Regions from separate parts of the Streptomyces sp. NBC_01257 genome, predicted to be linked through region 2. Evidence: riboswitches for the same ligand, from Rfam matches in the RefSeq annotation. Region 2 holds a riboswitch; each other region holds the start of a gene.
What was found. A riboswitch is a leader RNA that binds a small molecule or an ion and turns the genes downstream of it on or off. The one in region 2 is predicted to bind S-adenosylmethionine.

Region 1 (7,489 bases), 3.8 Mb from region 2:
GACGCCGCTACGCCACCGCCCTCAACGTCCAGATGGAGGCGCTCGCCGCGCTGCTCCAGGAGGGGCCGTCCCCCCTCGCGGTCGTCCCCGGCGAGGCGGTGGAGATGACCCTGCTCCGGCACGAGGAACGCTACTGGGCGCGCACCCTCGCCACCGGCGGCGAGCGGCCGCTGCCGATGCCCCTGATGCGCCGGGTGGTCGCAGCGGCGACGCTGTGCGGCGCCGCCGACGAGGACGAGGCGATGGAGGTCGTCGGCCGGGTCCCCGCCCTCGGCCGGGGCCGGGAGTGGGAGCTGGCCGCGGTGATCCGCCGCCTGTACCCCGGCACCGGGGACACCTATTGGGGGATGTTGCAGCCCGACCGGGTCGCGGAGTTCCAGGCCTCGCTCGTGGTGGCGGAGGTACCGGGGCTGCTGGCGATGACGATGGCGGGCGCGACGCCCGCCCAGCAGGTGCAGGCGCTGACCGTACTCAGCCGGTCCGTGGTGGCCCACGCCAACGCGGGCCGGACCCGGGAGCGCGACCTGGTCCTGGAGCGGCTGTATGCCCTGCTGGAGCAGCAGGACCTGTCGGCGGAGGTACTGCGGGCGGCGGCAGCCGCACTGCCGGAGGTCTCCGACGCGCTCACCAGGTTCGCCGTGCGGCTCACGGGGCGGCTCGTGGAGCGGTACCGGGAGTCCACGACGCAGGGGGAGGAGGACCTGGACGGGCTCGCCTGGGCGCTGGGGGAGTGGGCCCGCCGCAAGGCACGCACGGGCGACTGGCGCACCGCCGTGGCCGCGGGGCAGGACTCGGTGGACGTGCAGCGGGAGCGGGCTGTTCACGGGACCGCCGCCCAGGTGCGGATGCTCGCCGACGCGCTGATCGGGCAGTCCGACGACCAGGGATACGCGGGCGCCCGGCAGACCTCGCTCACGCTCGCCGAGGAAGCCGTGGAGCTGTGCCGCGGGCTGAACCGGAATGCCTGCGACGCCGACCCGGAGCTCCTGGCCAAGGCGCTGAACTGCCTGGCGTCGAGCTACGAGAGTGCCGCACGCTGGGCGGAGGGGCTGGCGGCGGCCGAGGAGTCGGTGGCCATTCGGCAGGAGTTCGCCGAGCGCGACCCGTCCAAGGCGGCCGCCCACGCCGCGTCGCTGCGCACCCTTGCCTCCTGCCTGACCGGCTCCGGGCTCGTCGAGGAGGGCCGGATCACCGTGGAGCGGGCGCTGGCCATCGAGCGCCGGCTGGCCACGGAGAACCCGGACGCCCATGCCGGCACCCTGGCCCGCACCCTGAACGCGCTGTCCTGGCACTACTGGCGCGAGGGGGCCGACTCGGGGCGTATCCGCCCCCTGTCGCAGGAGGCGGTCGACCTGCGGCGGCGGCTGGCCGCGGACAACCCGGACACGTACAACGCCGGTCTGGCGCTCTGCCTGGTCAACCTGTCCGCCGAGCAGCCCCTCGAACAGTCCCTGGAGACCATGGCCGAGGCGCAGGACCTGTACGACCTGCTGACGGAGACCACTGTGCTGATGCGGGCCAAGCAACTGCGTCTGCTGCTCAGCAACCGGGCGTGGGTACTGAACGAACTGGGCCGCGTGGACGAGGCCGTGGCGGTGATCGACGAGGCCCTCCACCACTCGCGCCTGCTGTACCGGGACCATCCGGTGGTCCAGAGCAGGGATCTGGCCAACGACCTGTCCAAGGCCGCCAGGTTCCGCAAGGCCGCCGGATATCCGGAGGAGGCGCTCGCCGCCGTGTCGGAGGAGGTCGAGGTCCGGCGCGGACTCGGCCGCCTGACCCCCGCACCCGACGGGCACAGCCTCGCCGAGTCGCTCCACGACCTGGCGCTTTCCCTGTCGGAGCGGGACAGGCCCGAGGAGGCGCTGGCGGCCGGGGACGAGGCGCTGGCGGAGTACGAGCGGCGCTGGCGCGAGGCACCCGGATCCGAGGCGTCCTGCTACGCGGCCGGTCTCGCGCTCGTGGCCTGGCTGCGGGTGACCCACGGCCTCGGCGGCGATCCCGTCCCCCTCAAGGAGCGCGCCGTCGCCGTGCTGCGTCCGTGGGCCGGGCGCAGCGAAGCCGACCGGGTACACCTCGCCGAGGCCCTGTGGGAGCTGGCCGATCACCTGTCCGCACCCGGCGGAATGCGTGCCCTCCTGAAGGCGCTGGCGCCGGCCGGGGAAGCCACCGGCTACCACGCCCGGCCGTCGGAGACTTCCGGACTTGTCCGGTCCGCGACGCGATGGGCCCAGCTGCTGGAGGCCTGCGGACGCGCCTCCGAGGCGCGTGACGTGCGGCTGCGCCACGGGCTGCCGATGGCGTGACCGACCCGGCCCCCATGACGGGTGTGACAGAAGTGATCCGTGTGAGCTGTGGATGCCGAAGGAGAGCCTGATGTCAGGACCGCAGGACGACCAGGTCACCGCCGACGGGGGGAGCCCCGGCCCGGAGGAGGGGGCGCCGCCGCCAGTGGGCGACGACAGCGCCGAAGACATGCTCTTCCGGTCGGTGGACCGGTTCTACGAGGAGTACCTCGCCGAGGTCGTGCGGCGGCGCGTCGACGGCGTCCACCTTGCCTGGTGCGCGCAGTGGTGGACGCACCCCGAGGCGATCGCCCGGATCGCCGCCATGTGGCGGGCCTTCGAGTATCTGCGCCATGACGCGTCGCTCGGTATGTCCCACTGGTGGCTGCACCACGCCGATCCGCATCTGGCCGTGCTGATGGATCCGCGCACCGGGCCGTTCGTCCTCTGCGCGGGGCCGGGCGGGCACAGCGCGGACATCGGCCCGCTGCCGGGAGACCCGTCACCGCCCGAGATGTGGGACCACCCGGCCTTCTCGCTCGACGCGGACGAGGCGCGGAATCCGTCGTCCTGAACTGACCACCCCGGCCTACTCCCCCCGCAGCGCCTCTAGCTGGTCCAGGAACCACTGCTGCGGCGGCAGCGCCGTGCCCGCCGCGGCCAGCCGCTTGGTGCGGGCCGCCCGCTCGTCGTCCGCCATCGTCAGCGCCTCGTGCAGCGCGTCGGCGGTGGCGGACACGTCGTACGGGTTCACCGTGATCGCGTCGGTCCCCAGCTCCTCGTACGCCCCCGCCTCCCGCGACAGCACCAGCGCGCAGCCGTGGTCGGAGACGACCGGGACCTCCTTGGCGACCAGGTTCATCCCGTCCCGGATCGGGTTGACGAGCGCGACGTCCGCCAGCCGGTACGCGGCCAGCGAGCGGGCGAAGTCGTCCTTGACGTGCAGGACGACCGGCGTCCAGTCCGCCGTCCCGTAGGCCTCGTTGATGGTGTCGGCGACGCGCTGCACCTCGGCGGTGTACTCCCGGTAGACCGCCAGGTCCTGCCGCGAGGGGTAGGCGAACGCGATGTGGACGACGCGCCCGCGCCATTCGGGCCGCCCGTCCAGCAGGGCGCGGTAGGCGTGCAGACCGCGGACGATGTTCTTCGACAGTTCCGTGCGGTCCACCCGCACGATCGTCTTCCGGTCCGGGCCCACCTGCTCCCGCAGCGCCGCCATCCGCTCGTCGACGTCCGCCTCGTGGGCGCGGCGGCGCAGGAAGTCCGCGTCGGCGCCGAGCCCGTGCACCCCGATCCGGGTGTGGCCGGTGCCGCCGAGGATCTCCGTGCAGCAGCCGATGAAGGCGTCCGCCCAGCGCCGGGTGAGGAACGCGGCCCGGTCCGCGCCGAGGATGCCGTGCAGCAGCTGGGCGGCGATGTCGTCGGGCAGCATCCGGAAGTAGTCGACGGGCGCCCACGGGGTGTGCGAGAAGTGGCCGATGCGCAGGTCGGGGCGGAGCTCGCGGAGCATGCCGGGCACCAGCGCCAGGTGGTAGTCCTGCACCAGGACCGCCGCACCCTCGCCCGCCTCCTCGGCGAGCGCCTCGGCGAAGGCCCGGTTGTACGTCTCGAAGGACGCCCACTGGCGGCGGAACTCCGCGTCGAAGACGGGCTCGACGGGGGTCTGGTAGAGCAGGTGGTGGACGAACCAGAGCACCGAGTTGGCGATGCCGTTGTACGCGTCGGCGTGCACGTCCGCGTCGATGTCGAGCATCCGGACGCCCGGCTCGGCGACACCGCGCCGCACCGCCTCCCGGTCACCGTCCCCGAGGGCCGCGCACACCCACGTCTTGTCGTCCACGGCGCTCAGGCCGGAGACGAGCCCGCCACCGCCCCGTTTGGCGTCGAGCGAGCCGTCCTCGCGCAGGGTGTACGAGACCGGGCCGCGGTTGGACGCGACGAGGACCTGGGCAGCGGGCTGAGGGACGTGCTCGGAGACCATGTTGCGGAATCTAGCCCGATCACCAACCGCCCAAACGTGCGAAGTCCGGCCACGTCATGCCGCGCGGCGCGAAACGTACTCCTCGATCTCCCGCATCGGCGGCCGCTCCTCGGTGTCCACGGGATACGTGTGCGGGACGAAGCCGTGCTCGCCGCGCTCGAACTGGGTCAGCGCCGGGCGCACCAGGTGGCCCCGGGAGAGGCGCAGCTGGGCGGTGCGGTAGATGGCGGCCGCCATCCGGCCGAGCGCCTGGCCGTCCTGGTGGCGGTGCCTGCGGACACCGACGTCGACCTGGGCGAGCGCGTCCAGGCCCACGGTGTGCAGGGAGTCGACGAGCAGCCCCAGCTCCACCCCGTAACCGACCGGGAACGGCAGCCGCTCCAGCAGGGACCTGCGCACCGCGTACTCCCCGCCCAGCGGCTGGACGAAGCCGGCCAGCTGCGGCCAGTGCAGATTGAGCAGCGGGCGCGCCACCATCTCGGTGACCCGGCCGCCCTGCCCCGTGGTGTCGCCGAAGGGACGGTCGTACATCGCCTTGACGAACTGCACCGACGGGTCGGTCAGCAGCGGGCCGACGATGCCGGACACGAAGTCCGCCGAGAAGTCCTTCAGGTCCGCGTCGATGAAGCACACGATGTCGCCACCGGTCACCAGGAGTGACCGCCACAGCACCTCGCCCTTGCCGGGGACGGCGGGCATCCGCGGCAGGATCGCGTCCCGGTGGATGACCCGGGCCCCCGCCCGGCGGGCGACCTCGGCGGTCGCGTCCGTCGAGCCGGAGTCGATCACCACCAGCTCGTCGACCAGCCGGGTCTTCTCCATGAGCTCGCGCCGGATGGTCGCGACGATGTCGCCGACCGTCTCCGCCTCGTTCAGCGCGGGCAGCACGACGCTGACGCTCCCGGCGCGCGACCCGGCGTTCCGGAGGCTGTCCCTGGCGGCCAGAAGACGGTCCAGCGGACGGTCGGCGGCCGACCAGGAACGCCTGGTCAGCCAGCGTTCGACCTCTTCCAGCACGGTCGATACTCCCTGTATGTGATCCATCTCGCGGTACGGACGACTATCTCAACAGTCCGGTGCTTCGGTTACAGTCTTGAACAACGCAGATGGCCGTCGCATGCCGGGGTCCGTCCGCCGATAAACGCCTGGATCCATGGTCCAGTGCCACAGCGCTCATCCAGAGGGACTGAGGGAACGGCCCGTTGAAGTCCCGGCAACCCTCCTGCCGACCGCGAGGTTCGGTAGGGAAGGTGCCAATTCCGTCTCGTGGCGAAATGCGTCACGAGGAAGATGAGGAGAAAGGGCCTCGCCATCATGGCTGTTGAGACTGTTGCAGCACACACCGAATCTTCCGTGGACCTCGGTCCCGCCGCGGCGCTTTCCTGCCGCGAATGCGGAGAGCGATTCCCCCTCGGCCCCCTTTTCGCCTGCGCGTCCTGTTTCGGGCCGCTCGAAGTGGCGTACGACCTGCCGAGCGGCTCCCCGGACGAGCTGAAGAAGCGCATCGAGGCCGGACCCAACAACATCTGGCGCTACGCGCCGCTGCTGCCGGTCCCCGCCGATGTCGCGGACAAGCCCAACATCAACCCCGGCTTCACCAAGCTGGTCAAGGCCGACAACCTCGCCCGTGAGCTGGGCGTCACCGGCGGCCTGTACGTCAAGGACGACTCCGGCAACCCGACGCACTCCTTCAAGGACCGTGTCGTCGCGATCGCCGTCGAGGCCGCCCGCGCCTTCGGATTCACCACCCTCTCCTGCTCCTCCACCGGCAACCTGGCCGGCGCCGTGGGCGCCGCCGCCGCCCGCGCCGGCCTGCGGTCCTGCGTGTTCATCCCGCACGACCTGGAGCAGGGCAAGGTCGTCATGGCCGCGGTGTACGGCGGTGAGCTGGTCGGCATCGAGGGCAACTACGACGACGTCAACCGCTTCTGCTCCGAGCTCATCGGCGACCCGCTCGGCGAGGGCTGGGGCTTCGTCAACGTCAACCTGCGCCCGTACTACGGCGAGGGTTCCAAGACCCTGGCGTACGAGATCTGCGAGCAGCTCGGCTGGCGGCTGCCCGACCAGATCGTCATCCCGATCGCGTCCGGCTCGCAGCTCACGAAGATCGACAAGGGCCTTCAGGAGCTGATCAAGCTCGGCCTCGTCGAGGACAAGCCGTACAAGATCTTCGGCGCCCAGGCCGAGGGCTGCTCCCCGGTCTCCGCCGCCTTCAAGGCCGGTCACGACGTCGTGCGGCCGCAGAAGCCGAACACGATCGCCAAGTCCCTCGCCATCGGCAACCCGGCCGACGGCCCGTACGTCCTGGACATCGCCCGCCGCACCGGCGGTGCCGTCGAGGACGTCAACGACGAGCAGGTCGTCGACGCGATCAAGCTGCTGGCCCGCACCGAGGGCATCTTCGCCGAGACGGCGGGCGGCGTGACGGTCGGCGTGACGAAGAAGCTCATCGAGGCCGGTCTGCTGGACCCGACGCTCACCACCGTCGTCCTGAACACCGGCGACGGCCTGAAGACGCTGGACGCGGTGGCCGCCACCTCACAGGTGAGCGCCACGATCCGCCCGAGCCTGGACGCCTTCCGCGACGCGGGCCTCGCCGCCACCAGCTGAGAAGCTTCTGACCACCCGAGACTTCAGGAAGGGCACACCATGAGCGTCAAGGTCCGTATCCCCACCATCCTCCGCACCTACACCGGCGGCCAGGCCGAGGTCCCGGCCGAGGGCGCGACCCTCTCCCAGGTCATCGAGTCCCTGGAGAAGGACCACCCGGGCATCGCCGCCCGCGTCCTGGACGACCAGGGCAAGCTGCGCCGCTTCGTGAACGTGTACGTCAACGACGACGACGTGCGCTTCGAGGGCGGCCTGGACGCGGTCACCCCGGACGGCGCCGGCATCTCGATCATCCCGGCCGTCGCCGGCGGCTGCTGAGCCACCGCTCCACCCCGTCACCGGAATTGCCCCCTCTGCGACAGAAGCGGAGGGGGCAATTCTGCATGGTTGAGCGCGGTACAGTGTGGGAAGTCCCCTCCGCTGCCCGTGCCGCCCGCATATGAGAATGCGCCTGGCCACGACAAGAAGCAGCCAAAGTGCCTGAACTCCTTGTGCCATAAGTCGCCTTTGCCTGGCCCGACTTGCCCTGGAATCTCATGAGATCCTCATATTCGGGCGATCGATGCTGCCCAGAATTCTCGTCCGATTGACCTGTTGCAGAGGGCAGTTGGGC
Region 2 (7,489 bases):
CAACTACACCGTGTCGACCCGGCCTTCGGCCTATCCCGTCCAGTACGTGATCATCCACGTCACCCAGGAGACGTTCCCGGACGCGGTGGCGATCTTCCAGAACCCGGCCAAGCAGGTGTCCGCGCACTATGTGGTGCGCTCGGCCGACGGCTACATCGACCAGTGCGTGCGGGAGAAGAACATCGCCTGGCACGCGGGGAACTGGGACTACAACACCCGCAGCATCGGCATCGAGCACGAGGGCTATGTGGACCAGCCCGCCTACTTCACCGATGCCATGTACGAGAAGTCGGCGCTGCTGACCGCCTCGGTCTGTGACCGCTACTCGATCCCCAAGGACCGTACGCACATCCTCGGGCACGTACAGGTCCCGGGCACCGACCACACCGACCCCGGACCGAACTGGGACTGGGTCCGCTACATCCGCATGGTCAACCTGCTGGGCGCGGGCTGAGCAGCGAGCCGGCCTGCGGCCGCTCGGGGCGTCCGGCGTCGCCGTCGCGGGCGTGGGGGCTGCGCACGAGCACGAACCGGCTGCGGTGGCGCAGGGTGAAGCCGATCGACTCGTAGAGCCGGATCGCGTCGGTGTTGCTCGCGGCCGTGTGCAGGAAGGGGACGTCCCCGCGCTCCCTGATCCCGGCGGCGACCGCGCGCACCAGCCGGGTCGCCAGCCCGCGGCCGCGATGGCCGGGGTGGGTGCAGACCGCGCTGATCTCCGTCCAGCCCGGCGGGCGCAGCCGCTCGCCGGCCAGGGCAACCAGCCGTCCGTGGTCGCGGATGCCGAGGTAGGTGCCCAGTTCGACGGTCCGGGGCAGGAAGGGCCCCGGCCGGGTGAGGCCGATCAGTTCGAGGATCTCGGGTACGTCGGCGAGGCCGAGGCGTACCGCTTCGGGAGCGGGTTCGGCGCGCAGGGCGGTGTCGATCAGCTGGACGCCCTCGCCGGTCTGCTCGGTCTCCCATCCGTCGGGCACCGACCGGACGCCGGTGACCGGGGTGACGGTGCCGGGACCGACGAGTGCGGCCAGGTCGTCCCAGGCGCGGGGGTCGGCCGGGTCGTCGAGTGCGGTGAACGGGGAGACGTCCGTCGGGTAGCGGGCGGCCCGGCCGACCCGTTCGGCGAAGCGGGCGTGCGGGCCGGTCAGGGCGGCCCAGGCCGCGTTGTCGAGTATGTGCGGGGGCTGCGCGGGTGCGGCGGGATGGCTGAGGGACATGGCGGTGCGGAGTCTCCGTCTCGGGAAGGCGCCGGGTGGGGCGGGGGCCCGGCCGCGGCACGGCCCGGGCCCCCGGACGGTCAGCGGATCAGGAGTTGTCGAGGGGCAGGCCGGGCGGGTTGACCCTGGAGGTGTCGACCGCCTCGTTGGAGAGGTTCCAGGCGGCCAGCCAGTCAGCGTACCGGCCGCTCCTGATCAGGTGGTTGATCGCTGCGGCGATCGGCTTCGCGAGCCCGCTGTCCTTCTTCGCGGTGGCCGCGATCAGGCCCTGGAGCGTGGAGCCGGCTCCGGAGTACGTGCCCGCGTTGCGCGTCGCGTTCGGCGTCTTCGCGGTCTGGGTGATGTGGTAGGCGATGCCGGGGTTGGGGCCGAACGAGGTGTCGATCTTTCCGCCGGCCAGGGCCAGTGCGGTGGCGTTGCTGTCCCGGTAGTACTTGATGCCGAGCTTCTTGCCGTCCTTCGCCAGCTTCGTCTTCCACTCCAGCAGGATCTTCTCCTGGTTGGTGCCGGCGCTGACGGCGACGGTCCTGCCTGCCAGGTTCCGGTAGTCGCCGTCGAAGTTCCAGGTGCTCTTCTTCGGCACCTCGAAGGCGAGGTTGTCCTGCCGGTAGGAGGCGAACTCGTACTTCTGCTTGCGCTCCTCGGTGTCGGTGACGTTGGACAGGGCCACGTCGACCTTGCCGCTGTCGATGCCGACGAACATGTTCTCCCAGGTCGAGTTCTTGATCTCCGGCTTGAGTCCGAGGACGGCGGCGACCAGCCGGCCGAGGTCGGGTTCGGCACCGGTGAGCGTCTTCTGGTCGTCGCCCACGTACGCCAGGGGCGGGAATCCGGCCGGCAGCGCGCCCACGCCGATCACCAGCGTGCCTCGCTCCTTGATCTTTCCGGGCAGCCCGGCGCTGATCGACTTCACCTCGGGCACCTTGAGTCCGGTCTCCTTCGCGGCGCCGTTGGACAGCGCGCCCACGGTGACCGTCCCGGCCACCGCCGCGGTGTCCGCGGATGCGGCGTCGCTGTCGCCGCCGCACGCGGCGAGGGCTGCGGCGAGGGAGAGGGCGGCCGCGGTGGCGGCGGTGCCTCGGAGGAGTCTGCTGCGGAGACTGAGGGTGTGCATGGCTGTCCTTGTCCGGTGAGGGTGGGATGAGGGTGCGGGCGGGAGGGTCAGAGGACCTTGCTGAGGAAGTCCCTGGTCCGGTCGTGTTCCGGGTGGTCCAGCACCTGTGCGGGCGGGCCCTGTTCGACGATCCGTCCCTCGTCCATGAAGACCACCCGGTCGGCGACCTCACGGGCGAAGCCGATCTCGTGGGTGACGATGACGAGAGTGGTTCCGCTGCGCGCGAGGTCCTTGATGACCGCGAGCACCTCGCCGACCAGTTCGGGGTCGAGGGCGGACGTCGGTTCGTCGAAGAGGATGACCCCGGGCCGCAGGGCGAGGGCGCGGGCGATGGCCACCCGCTGCTGCTGGCCGCCGGACAGCTGTCGCGGGTAGGACCCGGCCCGGTCGGCGAGGCCCACCCGGGCGAGCAGTTCGCGGGCCTGCTCCTGCGCCGCGCGCTTGGCGAGCTTGCCGGTGGCCACCGGGGCGGCCGCCACGTTGTCCAGCACGGTCAGGTGCGGGAAGAGGTTGAAGTTCTGGAAGACGAAGCCGATCCGGCTGCGCTGGGCCAGGATGACCCGTTCGCTGAGCTCCTTGAGCCGCCCGCCCTGCCGGCGTACGCCGATCGGTTCGCCGTTCAGGCTGACATGGCCGATCTCGGGCTTCTCCAGGTGGTTGATCACCCGGAGGAGGGTGGACTTCCCCGAGCCGGAGGGGCCGAGGACGGCCGTGACCTCTCCGGGCCGCACGGTCAGCGCCACTCCGTCCAGGACGCGTTGGCTGCCGTACCACTTGTAGACGTCGTGCACCTCGACCGCGGCCGGGCTGATCTCCTGCGTGTCGGTGGTCATATCGCCGTCTCCCTCCGGGCCCGGGCCCGCAGACCGTCCAGACCGTTCCGTACCTTCTGCAACGGGGTCGGCGGCAGGGTGCGCAGGGCGCCCCGCGAGTAGTGCCGCTCGACGTAGAACTGGACGACGGACACGGCGCTGGTGAGGATCAGGTACCAGAAGGTGGCGACCAGCAGCAGCGGCACGATGTCGCCGGGGTAGGTGCTGCCCATGCTCTGCACCGAACCGAACAGGTCGAGCAGCGAGACGTAGAAGACCAGCGAGGTGCCCTTGATCAGGCCGATCAGCTGGTTGACGTAGTTCGGTGTGATGGAGCGCAGCGCCTGCGGGAAGACGATCCTGGCGAACTGGTACCGCTTCGGGAGGCCCAGCGCGGAGGCCGCCTCGTGCTGGCCCTGGTCGACGGAGAGGATGCCGCCGCGCACCACCTCGGAGGCGTAGGCCGCCTCGTTGAGGCTCAGGCCGACGACGGCGACGGCCATGTCGGTGGCGAGGCGCGACTCGTCGAAGGTGAAGAAGGCCGGACCGAACGGCACTCCGATGCTCAACGTCCGGTAGAGCGCGCTGAAGTTGTAGAGGAACAGCAGGACCACGATCAGCGGCACCGAGCGGAACAGCCAGGTGTAGAGCCAGCTCACGGTGCGCAGCACGGGGTTCGGGGAGAGCCGCGCCAGAGCCAGCAGCACGCCGCCGAGCAGCCCCAGCACCGCGCTGTACACGGCGACTTCGAGGGTGACGACCAGACCGTCGAGGATGGTGGGGCGCAGGAACCAGTACTGGAACCGGTCCCACTGGTAGAAGGGGTTGGTCACCAGGCCGTGGGTGATCTGGGCGACCAGCACGAGGACGACCGCCGTGATGATCCAGCGGAAGGGACGGCGGAGGGGGACGACCCGTTGCGCCGCCAGGGGTTTCGGCGGGGCCGGGCGGCTGTCCGTCCCGGCGGCCGGATCGGGGCGCGGCATCGTCCCGGTGGGCGGCGCTGATCCCTTGGGCACAGCGACGCCGGAGGATTCACTCATGGAGGGCTCCAGCGGATGCGGACACCCCGGACCGCGGCGGGCGGCACGCCGCCGTGTCCGTCGGAACGGATCGGCGGAACGCGGCACACAGCGCGGGAGGGGGCCGGGCGGGGAGAGGGCACACCGCGGCAGCGGTGGGTGTCAGGGAATCGGAGAGCCGTCAGCCCTGACAGAGAGGGCGGGAAGCGGCCGTACACAGCGCGCTGTTGACACGCAGGAGGTCGACGGTGCGGTCCGCACACAGCAGGACGCAGCCGCGGGGCCGTCGTGCGGCCGTCCCGTCAGCTGCGTACATCTCGCTCACCGTCACCATTCCGCCCCGCGGGGCCTCACGCTTACCGAACGTCATCCGGTCCGGTCCTCACCTGGGGCACCCCACCGCGTGCGAGGGTTGCCGGCCGGCGAGCCAGGGCTTTTCACCGGCACTCGTGACCGTGCTGCTCTGGGCCGGAGGTTAGGGCCGTTCCGAAATGGATGTCAACGCCGGTGACCACCAGGCGAGACGGCTCGGACCACCTCCTTGACGACGTCACCGGGCGCACCGAGACTGGCGGGGACGGTCACGATTGTCAGCGCCGCCCGGACGGGATCTCCCGCTCGTGCGGTCATCGGCCCCGGCCCGCTGACAGGCAACCCTTCCACCGCGATGGGGTGCCCCGGGTGACGACCGGGTCCCGTCGGTGCGACGGGGCAAGCGCGGTCTCGCGTCTCGCGAGCCCCGACGGCAGGACCGGTGGGAATGCCCAGGATCGGCTTGACAAGGCGCTTGCACATCGATCTGTTGCGCGTCTCCAGCGCTTACTAGGGTCCGTCGGCGGACGGACGCGTACCGGGCTGTCGAACCGGCCCCTTGCGCGTTCCTCCGGACGGACCGGTATGCAGGCTCAGTCGTTCCGCATCCGGCCGCCGGTGCCCACGAGGCAGCGGTGGCTTCGTCGTTCCCCCAGGGATCCCACAGGGAGAGTCATGCCCGAGACAGCATCGCGCGGTTGTGGCACAGGCAACGCGTGTACGTTCGGCCCCGCTTCATCCGCACCGGCGTCACGTCCGTCAGGTCTGCTCCTCGCGTCGGCCGTACGGTCCGCGCCCATCCACAGCCGGATCGGCGTCGGTCTGGCCGGCGGCTTCTATCCGGCACCGCACCGCTACGAGCTGTTCCTGTCGGTGAGTTGTCCCCGCTCGCTGCGCATCTCGATCACCCTCGGCCTGCTCGGGCTCAAGGACTCCGTCGCCACCACGCTCCTGACCCACCCGGCCGGCACACCCGAGGGCTTCGCGGCGCTGCGCGGTGCGTACGAGGCCACGGTGCACCACTACAACGGGCCGCTGACCGCTCCCGCGCTGTGCGACCGCTGGAGCGGACGCATCGTCAGCAACCACACGCCCGACATCCTGCGCGACCTCGCGGGGCTGCTGTCCGGCCACGACGAGGCCTGCCCCTCCCCGCTGCACCCGCCGGAGCTCGCCGCCGACATCGACGGCATCCGTGAGCTGCTGGAGCTCGGGGTCACGGATGCGGCGGAGCCCTCGGAGCGTTCGGCCGCGCTCGATGTGATGGAGCACCGTCTCTCCCTGCACCCCTACGTGTGCGGCCCTCAGCTGACGGCGGCCGATGTGGACCTGTGGGTGACGCTCGTGCAGCCCGGCACGGCCGGTTTCCTGTGCGGGTACCCCCGCCTCCAGGAATTCGTCGGACGGCTCGGCGACCGCCCGGCCTTCCCCTACGCGAACGGCGTGGTGGCCGAGGCGGCGTGAGGGCGGCGCTCAGCCGGTCTCGGCTCCTCCACCGGAGCCGGGGCCGGGCTCGCCCGCCGGGGGGTAGCGGACGAAGAGGACGCCCTGCACCTCGCCGTCGGGCGCGCCGTAGACGTGGGGCACATCGGCCCGCCACTCGGCACTGGCGCCGGGGCCGGCCGTGCGGGTGTCGTCGGGCGGGCCGACGACGGCAGTGCCGGACAGCACCATCAGGCTCTCCCGCGTGCCCGGGACGTGGCCCTGCGACTCCTGGACGGCGCCCGCCCGGATGCTGATCCGGAACACGTCGGTGACCGCGAACCCGGCCTCGTACCGTTCGAGCAGGACGGCGGTGACGGCGCTTCCCGAGACGCCGGGGAGCGCCGGGCCGGGGCCGCCGGCGGGCAGCGGGTCACTCAGCACGGCGCTCAGCGGCAGGCCGAGCGCGGTGGCGAGCGCGTACAGCGTCTCCAGGGTCGGATTGCGCGTCCCGCTCTCCAGCTCCGAGAGCGTGCCCTTGCCCACGCGGGAACGCCGGGACAGCTCGGAGAGTGACAGCTGCCGCTCGCGCCGCAGCGCGCGCAGCCTGCGCCCCACGTCCTCGTTCAGTCCCATCCGCGTGCACCCGCTCCGCTGTCCTGGTTGACGGGCATCGGCCCTTCTCTCTAGTGTTCCACAAACAGAACGTTCCGTATACGGAACGATGGCGCGTCCCGGGCCCGCTCCGGCCGTCGGCGCTGCCCCGAACCGCTCGGCACAGGGAAGTGGCTCACTCATGCTCGCGATCACCCGCATACGCGCGGCGGCACCGCCCTCGGCCGTGGCCGCCGGACTGATCGCCGTCATGGTCGGGGTGACGAGTTCCGCGGCCCTGGTCTTCACGGCGGCGAGGGCCGCCGGGGCGGACTCGCGCGAGATCTCCTCCTGGATGCTCGCGCTCGGTGTCGGCCTGGCCTGCACCTGTATCGGTCTGTCGCTGCGCTACCGGGCCCCCGTCGTGACCGCGTGGTCGACGCCCGGAGCGGCGCTGCTGACGACGGGTCTGAGCGGGGTGTCGATGGCGCAGGCGGTGGGCGCCTTCGTCTTCTCGGGTCTGCTCATCCTCGTCAGCGGGGTGACCGGGTGGTTCAGCCGGCTCATGGGCCGGATTCCGGTGCCGCTGGCGGCCGCCCTGCTCGCCGGAGTGCTGTTGCGTTTCGGCACGGGCCTGTTCAGCACCATGCACGACAGTTTCGCCGTGGCGTTCCCCATGTTCGTGCTCTACCTGCTGAGCCGGCGTCTGCTCCCCCGGTACGCGGTGCTGCTGGCGCTCGCCGTGGGCGTCGTCGCCACCGTGTTCACCGGCGGGTGGCAGCTGGGCAAGGTCCGGCTCGCCCTGGCCACCCCGGTGTTCACCGCCCCGGAGTTCGACTGGAAGGTCCTCGTCAGCGTCGGCGCGCCCCTGTTCGTCGTGACGATGGCCTCCCAGAACCTGCCGGGTGTCGCCGTGCTCCGCGGCGCCGGCTACGACGTACCGGTGTCGCCGCTGATGACGTGGACCGGGGCGGCCAACGCCCTGCTCGCCCCCTTCGGTGC
Region 3 (7,489 bases), 150 kb from region 2:
GGCGATCGCCCGTTCGCTGATCGGCGACCCGAAGGTCGTCATCCTGGACGAACCGACCGCGGCCCTCGGCGTCGAGCAGACGGCCGAGGTCCTCGACCTGGTCGAACGGCTCCGCGACCGCGGCCTCGGGACCATCCTCGTCAGCCACAACATGGTGGACGTCATGGCGGTCGCGGACCGGATCGCGGTGATGCGCCTGGGCCGGAACAACGGCTTCTTCGACCGGCGCTCCACCACCACCGAGGAGATCATCTCCGCCATCACGGGTGCCTCGGACAGCGCGGTCACCCGCCGCCAGGCCCGTAAGCGGGAGGAGGAGCGATGACCCGGGATCCGTCACGCGACGCCGACGACGCCGGCCAGCAGCCGGCCCGCGATGCCATGCCCGCCGTCGACTCCCGGCTGCTCGTCCGTGAGGAGGGCATCCGGGGGTACGCCAACGAGTTCTGGCGCAAGATGCGCAGCGGGGAACTCGGCTCGCTGCCCGTCGTCATCGCGGTGATCATCATCTGGACGGTGTTCGGCAGCCTCAACAGCACGTTCCTCTCGGCGCAGAACCTCTCCGACCTCAGCCAGCAGATCGTCGGCACCGGCATGATCGCCGTCGGGATCGTCTTCGTGCTGCTCCTCGGTGAGATCGACCTCTCCGTCGGCTCCGTCAGCGGCCTGTGCGCCGCGATCTTCGCCGTGCTGAACGTCCTCAACGGAATGAACGAGTGGCTGGCGCTGCTCATCGCCGTGCTGGGCGGCGCCGCCGTCGGGCTCATCCAGGGCTTCTTCTTCGCCAAGGTCGGGGTCCCCGCCTTCGTCGTCACCCTGGCGGGCAACCTCGCCTGGAACGGGCTGATGCTCCAGGTGCTCGGCGCCAGCGGCACGGTCAACATTCCCGGTGACAGCGTCGTCGCCGAGATCTACTCGACCATCTACCACAGCCCGGCCGCCGCCTACGTGGCCGCGGCCGTCGGGGTCGGGCTCTTCCTGCTGGCGTCCCTCCTGGACGCGGCGCGGCGCAGAGCGGCCGGAGTGCCGTCCCGGCCGGTCGCGGAGATCGTGCTGCGCACGGTCGTCATCGCCGCGATCGCGTTCGTCACCGCGTACATCCTCAACCAGTACCAGGGACTCCCGCTGGCTCTGCTGATCTTCCTGATCGTGCTGGTGCTGCTGGACTTCGTGCTGCGCCGCACCACCTACGGGCGGAAGGTCTTCGCGGTCGGCGGCAACTCCGAGGGTGCGCGGCGGGCCGGTATCAGCGTCCCGTTCGTCCGGATGTCCGTCTTCTCGATCGCGGGAACCATGGCCGGGGTGGGGGGCCTCTTCCTCGCCGGGCAGATCCAGTCGGCGAGCCAGACTTCGGGCGGCGGCAACCTGCTGATGAACGTCATCGCCGCGGCCGTCATCGGCGGTACGAGTCTGTTCGGCGGGCGCGGTTCCGTCTGGTCGGCGCTGCTCGGTGCCCTGGTGATCGGTTCCATCCAGTCCGGGATGAACATCATGGGCGTGAGCAACGCCGTGCAGTTCATGATCACCGGATCGGTCCTGCTGGCGGCCGTGGTCGTCGACTCCCTGTCCCGCAGGAGCCAGAAGGCGGCCGGACGCGCCTGATCCCCGCCGGCCGGCGGGCTGGGGCAGGCAGGCGGAAAACAGTCGTCCGACGGCGGAACAGACGGCGGGGCCCCGTTGTTGAGGCTCACGGCAGTGTGAACACGACCATGATCTGCCGGGCATTGCGCGGCGCCGCCGTCGCGCGTAGCGTTCCCGGCAGGTCATGAGTGTCAGCGCACAGCCCCGGCTCGCTGACCGGCAACCCTCCTGCGCGGCGGGGTGCTCCGGGTGACGACCGGGCGGGGCCCGACCGGGTTCCGCAAGCGCGAGGCCCCCGGGCCCGCCGAGCGGGAAGAGCGGAGGCGACGGTCATGCCACCGGTGACGCGTCCGCTCGTCAAGGTCCTCGCCCCCCGGCGCCGTGTCCACCTGTACTCCCGGCAGCACATAGACCTCCAGCGCGTGGCCGGCGCGCTCTGTTGTTCCTGACCCGTTCCCGCGACGCCGAACCTCCCGACGAGGCCCGGCGATCACCCACGGTCGATCAGGAAGGCACCCTTTCGTGTCCGCATCGTCATCGCCGCACCCTCCCCTGTCCGCATCCCCCCTGCACCTCGCCGTCGCCCTGAACGGTGCCGGCTGGCACCCGGCCGCCTGGCGCGAGCCCGGGGCCCGGCCCGGGGAACTGCTCACCGCCGCGTACTGGACCGACACCGTCAAGGAGGCCGAAAGCGGCCTGCTCGACTTCGTGACCATCGAGGACGCCCTCGGGCTCCAGTCCTCGCGGTACACCGAGCCGGACGGCCGCACCGACCAGGAGCGCGGCCGGCTCGACGCGGTGCTCATCGCCGCCCGGGTGGCCCCGCTGACCCGCCACATCGGGCTCGTCCCCACCGTCGTCGCCACGCACACCGAGCCGTTCCACATCTCCAAGGCGATCGCCACCCTCGACTACGTGAGCGGCGGCCGGGCCGGTCTGCGCGTCCAGGTGACGCCCCGGCAGCACGAGGCGGCCCACTTCGGACGCCGTACGTTCCCGCGCTTCCGCATCGAGGACCGGGACACCCCTGCCGTACGGGACCTGACCGCCGAACTCTTCGAGGAGGCCGGCGACTACGTCGAGGTGGTACGCCGGCTCTGGGACAGCTGGGAGGACGACGCGGAGATCCGGGACGTCGCCACTGGACGGTTCATCGACCGCGACAAGCTGCACTACATCGACTTCGAGGGCCGCCACTTCAGCGTCAAGGGCCCCTCGATCACCCCCCGGCCGCCGCAGGGCCAGCCGGTCGTCAGCGCCCTGGCCCACCAGAGCGTGCCCTTCCAACTGGTGGCGCGCTCGACGGACATCGGATACATCACCCCGCACGACACCGGTCAGGCCCGCACCGTCATCGACGAGATCCGCGCCGGACAGACGGCGGCGGGGCGGGCCGCGGAACCCCTGCACATCTTCGGTGACCTCGTCGTCTTCCTCGACGACGATCCCGCGGCCGCGGCGGCCCGCCGGGAGCGTCTCGACGAACTCGACGGCGCGCCGTACACCAGCGACGCGAAGGTGTTCACCGGCACCCCCGCACAACTGGCGGACCTCCTCCTGGAATGGCAGCAGGCCGGACTCTCCGGCTTCCGGCTGCGCCCCGCCGGGACCGGCCACGACCTCCGGGCCATCACCCGGGGACTGGTGCCCGAACTGCAGCGCCGCGGAGCCTTCCGGAGCGCCTACGAGGCCGACACCCTGCGCGGGCTCCTCGGCCTCGCCCGCCCCGCCAACCGCTACGCCACCGTCTGAGCCGGAGGGACCACCGACATGAGCACCAGCAACGGCGCCGGCACCAGCACCGGCAAGCCGCTCAAGCAGATCCACCTCGCCGCCCACTTCCCGGGCGTCAACAACACCACCGTGTGGAGCGACCCCGCGGCCGGCAGCCACGTCGAGTTCAGCTCGTTCGCGCATCTCGCACGGACCGCCGAACGCGCCAAGTTCGACTTCCTGTTCCTCGCGGAGGGGCTCCGACTGCGCGAACAGGGCGGAAAGATATACGACTTGGACGTGGTCGGGCGCCCCGACACGTTCACCGTGCTGTCCGCCCTGGCCGCCGTGACCGATCGCCTCGGCCTCACCGGCACCATCAACTCCACGTTCAACGAGCCCTACGAGGTGGCCAGACAGTTCGCCAGCCTCGACCACCTCTCGGGCGGGCGCGCGGCGTGGAACGTCGTCACCTCCTGGGACGCGTTCACCGGCGAGAACTTCCGGCGCGGCGGATTCCTCCCGCAGGAGGAGCGGTACTCCCGGGCCAGGGAGTTCCTGGCCACGGCCAACGAGCTGTTCGACTCCTGGCGCGGCGACGAGATCGCCGCCGACCCGGGGACCGGCACGTTCCTGCGGGACGCGCGGGCCGGGTCGTTCGCGCACAAGGGACAGCACTTCGACATCGAGGGGCAGTTCAACGTGCCCCGCAGCCCGCAGGGCCGCCCGGTGATCTTCCAGGCCGGCGACTCCGAGGACGGCCGCGAGTTCGCGGCGGCGGGCGCCGACGCGATCTTCAGCCGGTACAGCGCCCTGAAGGAGGGGCAGGCGTTCTACGCGGACGTCAAGGGCCGCCTCGCCCGCCACGGCCGCACCCACGACCAGCTGCTGATCCTGCCCGCCGCCACCTTCGTCCTCGGCGACACGGACGCCGAGGCGCAGGAGCACGCCCGCGAGGTACGCCGGCAGCAGGTCAGCGGCGCCACCGCGATCAAGCACCTGGAGTTCGTCTGGAACCGTGACCTGTCCGCGTACGACCCGGAGGGTCCGCTGCCGGACATCGACCCGGACCCGGGCGAACACACCATCGCCCGCGGCCGGGCCCAGGTCCGGATGTACCGCGACCCGCTGGCCACCGCCCGGGAGTGGCGGGAGCTCGCGGCCGCGAAGAACTGGTCGATCCGCGACCTGGTCATCGAGACCGGCAGCCGCCAGTCCTTCGTCGGCTCCGCCGCCACCGTCGCCGCCGCCATCAACGACTTCGTCCAGGCGGACGCCGCCGACGGCCTGATCCTCGCCCCGCACATCACCCCCGGCGGTCTGGACGTCTTCGCCGACACCGTCGTCCCGCTCCTCCAGGAGCGGGGTGTGTTCCGTACGGAGTACGAGGGCACGACGCTGCGCGACCACCTCGGCCTGGCCCACCCCGACGACGCGGCGTCCGGGCGGGTGGCGTCATGAAGTTCCTGGCCATCACGCTCATCGTCCACGCTCCGGACCCGGTGACCGGTGTCCAGAAGTCCACGAACGAACGCTTCCGGGAGGTGATCGACAACGCGCTGCTGGCCGAGGAGCTCGGATTCGACGGCTTCGGCGTCGGCGAACGGCACGAGCGGCCGTTCATCTCGTCCTCGCCGCCGGTCGTGCTCAGCCACATCGCCGCACTCACCTCGCGCATCCGGCTGTTCACCGCCGTCACCACGCTCAGCCTGCTCGACCCGGTGCGTGCCCACGAGGACTACGCCACGCTCGACCATCTCTCCGGCGGCCGCCTCGACCTCATCATCGGCAAGGGCAACGGGACGGCGCAGCGCGAGCTGTTCCACGTCACCCCCGAGGACCAGTGGGACCGCAACGCCGAGGGCTACGAACTGTTCCGCCGGCTGTGGCGCCAGGACAAGGTGAGCGCGCAGCCGCGCTTCCGGCCGGAGCTCACGGACGCGGAGGTGTGGCCGCGGCCGCTCCAGCAGCCCGTCCGCGTCTGGCACGGCAGCGCCACCAGCCGGGAGTCGGTCGACCTCGCCGCGCGCTACGGCGACCCGCTGTTCTCCGCGAACGTCACCCACGCGATCGAGCCGTACGCCGAACTGATCCGGCACTACCGGGAGCGGTGGGAACACTACGGCCACGATCCGGCGCTGGCTGTCGTCGGTGCCGGAACGGCCGGCGTCCACGTGGCCCGGACCTCGCAGGAGGCCGTCGCCGCCTACCGGCCGGTGTTCGAGGGCTATCTCGCCTTCCAGAAGCGGCTGGGGGCCGAGCCGGTGTTCCCGAACCTGGAGGACTTCGTCGAGCGCAGCTCGGCCCTGATCGGCAGCCCCCAGCAGATCATCGAGAAGGTGCACCGCTACCACGAGCAGTTCGGCCACACCGTCCTGCACCTGAACGCGGACGCCGGCGGACTGACGGATGCCCAGCACCGGGGCTCCCTCGCGCTCTTCCAGTCCGAGGTCGCCCCGGTCCTGCGACGCGAGATCCCCGACCCGCCGTTCGACTGGGCCCCCGTGCTCGCCGGGCCCGTCCCCGTCCCGACCAACCGCTGAGGAGCACCCCGGTCATGTCCCGCATCCCTCTCGGCGTCCTCGACCTCATACCGGTTCCCTCCGGCGCCACGGCCGGCGACGCGCTGCACAACACCATCGACCTGGCCCGCCGGACCGAGGAGTTCGGCTACGCCCGCTACTGGTTCGCCGAGCACCACCTCAACCCCGGAGTGGCCGGCACCTCACCCGCCGTCGTCCTGGCCCTGACCGCCTCGGCGACCTCGACGATCAGGATCGGCTCCGGAGCCGTGCAGCTGGGGCACCGCACCGCCCTGTCCACGGTCGAGGAGTTCGGCCTCATCGACGCCCTGCACCCGGGGCGCCTCGACCTGGGCCTCGGCCGCTCCGGCGGACGTCCGCCGGAGCGCAAGGACGGGCCCGCGCCGACCACGATCCCGGTCACCGACGGACGCACGCCGAACGGGCTGCGCATCCCGCCCCGCTTCTCCTTCGAACACCTGCTGGGCTCACCCCGGACAGCGCTCCAGCAACGGCTCCTGCATCAGCCGGGCGCCCGGGCACAGGACTACGGCGAACAGATCGACGACATCCTCGCGCTCCTGCACGGCACGTACCGTTCGGACGACGGCATCGAGGCACACGCCGTCCCCGGCGAGGGCGCCGACCTCCAGGTGTGGATCCTGGGCAGCAGCGGCGGACAGAGCGCGGACGTGGCCGGCCGCAACGGTCTGCGCTTCGCCGCGAACTACCACGTCAGCCCGGCCACCGTGCTGGAGGCGGCCGAGGGTTACCGTGCGGCGTTCCGGCCCTCCGACGAGCTCGACAAGCCGTACGTCAGCGTCTCCGCGGACGTCGTCGTCGCCGAGGACGACGCGACCGCCCGCGAGTTGGCCACGGGGTACGGCCCCTGGGTCCGCTCCATCCGCACGGCCGAGGGGGCCATCGCGTACCCCACCCCGGAGGAGGCCCGCGCCCTTCCGTGGAGCGACGCGGACCGGGAACTGGTCGCCGACCGCGTCGACACCCAGTTCGTCGGATCGCCCGGACGCGTCGCCGACGAGCTCGAACGCCTCCAGGAGGCCACGGGTGCCGACGAGTTGCTGATCACCACCATCACGCACGGCCACGCCGACCGGGTGCGCTCCTACCAGCTGCTGGCCGAGGAGTGGCGGAGGCGTTGAGGCGGGGGCGGCCCCCGGCGGGCGTTCAGGCGGGGTCCGTGAGCACCTCGGCGAGCGACTCGATGAGGACGGTGAGACCGTCCCGCCCGGGGCCGCTGCGAGCCCTGCGGTATCCGTGCCGCCGGCCCCAGAACGCGCCCTGCACCGCATGGAGCTGCGCCCAGCGGCGGGTGCGCTCACGGTCGAGCTCCGCCGCCTCGGCGAAGATGTCCAGCGTGCGGCCGGCAGCCGTGCGCAGGTCGCCCGCGCCCCGGAGCGCGAGCGCCCGCGTCTTGAGGAGGGTGCCGCCGTCGTACGCCGGGTCGCCCGCGTAGCCCTTCGGGTCGACGGCCACCCACGGCTCGCGGTCGGCGCGCAGGATGTTCCTGGCGTGGAGGTCGCCATGGACGATCACGTCCGGCTGGGTGGAGCCCAGTTCGCGGACCGTGGCCACGGCGGCGTCCACCGCCCGGGGCGACAGCCGGTGGGCCAGCTCCCGGGCATCCGTGCGCAGTTGCTCCTCCCAGGCCC

Region 1: it holds a riboswitch for S-adenosylmethionine, as region 2 does, so the genes downstream of both, thrC (threonine synthase) here and OG408_RS38250 (amino acid ABC transporter permease) in region 2, are expected to answer to the same signal.
Region 3: it holds a riboswitch for S-adenosylmethionine, as region 2 does, so the genes downstream of both, OG408_RS37640 (putative leader peptide) here and OG408_RS38250 (amino acid ABC transporter permease) in region 2, are expected to answer to the same signal.

The regions. Positions count from the first base shown of each region.
Region 1 covers NZ_CP108472.1:5,029,691-5,037,179, forward strand. Annotated here, with positions in the region: gene OG408_RS21755 (trypsin-like peptidase domain-containing protein) at 1-2,306, shown strand, start outside; gene OG408_RS21760 (DUF4913 domain-containing protein) at 2,377-2,859, shown strand; gene OG408_RS21765 (alpha,alpha-trehalose-phosphate synthase (UDP-forming)) at 2,875-4,266, opposite strand; gene OG408_RS21770 (glucosyl-3-phosphoglycerate synthase) at 4,321-5,283, opposite strand; SAM riboswitch class I at 5,437-5,563, shown strand; gene thrC (threonine synthase) at 5,581-6,876, shown strand; gene OG408_RS21780 (MoaD/ThiS family protein) at 6,916-7,194, shown strand.
Region 2 covers NZ_CP108472.1:8,794,736-8,802,224, reverse strand. Annotated here, with positions in the region: gene OG408_RS38270 (N-acetylmuramoyl-L-alanine amidase) at 1-454, shown strand, start outside; gene OG408_RS38265 (GNAT family N-acetyltransferase) at 432-1,211, opposite strand; gene OG408_RS38260 (ABC transporter substrate-binding protein) at 1,300-2,325, opposite strand; gene OG408_RS38255 (amino acid ABC transporter ATP-binding protein) at 2,373-3,158, opposite strand; gene OG408_RS38250 (amino acid ABC transporter permease) at 3,155-4,180, opposite strand; SAM riboswitch class IV at 4,507-4,614, opposite strand; SAM riboswitch class IV at 4,739-4,883, shown strand; gene OG408_RS40245 (putative leader peptide) at 4,920-4,985, shown strand; gene OG408_RS38245 (hypothetical protein) at 5,147-5,935, shown strand; gene OG408_RS38240 (helix-turn-helix domain-containing protein) at 5,945-6,529, opposite strand; gene OG408_RS38235 (benzoate/H(+) symporter BenE family transporter) at 6,690-7,489, shown strand, end outside.
Region 3 covers NZ_CP108472.1:8,644,751-8,652,239, forward strand. Annotated here, with positions in the region: gene OG408_RS37630 (ATP-binding cassette domain-containing protein) at 1-325, shown strand, start outside; gene OG408_RS37635 (sugar ABC transporter permease) at 322-1,602, shown strand; SAM riboswitch class IV at 1,762-1,874, shown strand; gene OG408_RS37640 (putative leader peptide) at 1,914-2,030, shown strand; gene OG408_RS37645 (LLM class flavin-dependent oxidoreductase) at 2,104-3,333, shown strand; gene OG408_RS37650 (NtaA/DmoA family FMN-dependent monooxygenase) at 3,352-4,755, shown strand; gene OG408_RS37655 (LLM class flavin-dependent oxidoreductase) at 4,752-5,837, shown strand; gene OG408_RS37660 (LLM class flavin-dependent oxidoreductase) at 5,852-6,979, shown strand; gene OG408_RS37665 (aminoglycoside phosphotransferase family protein) at 7,005-7,489, opposite strand, start outside.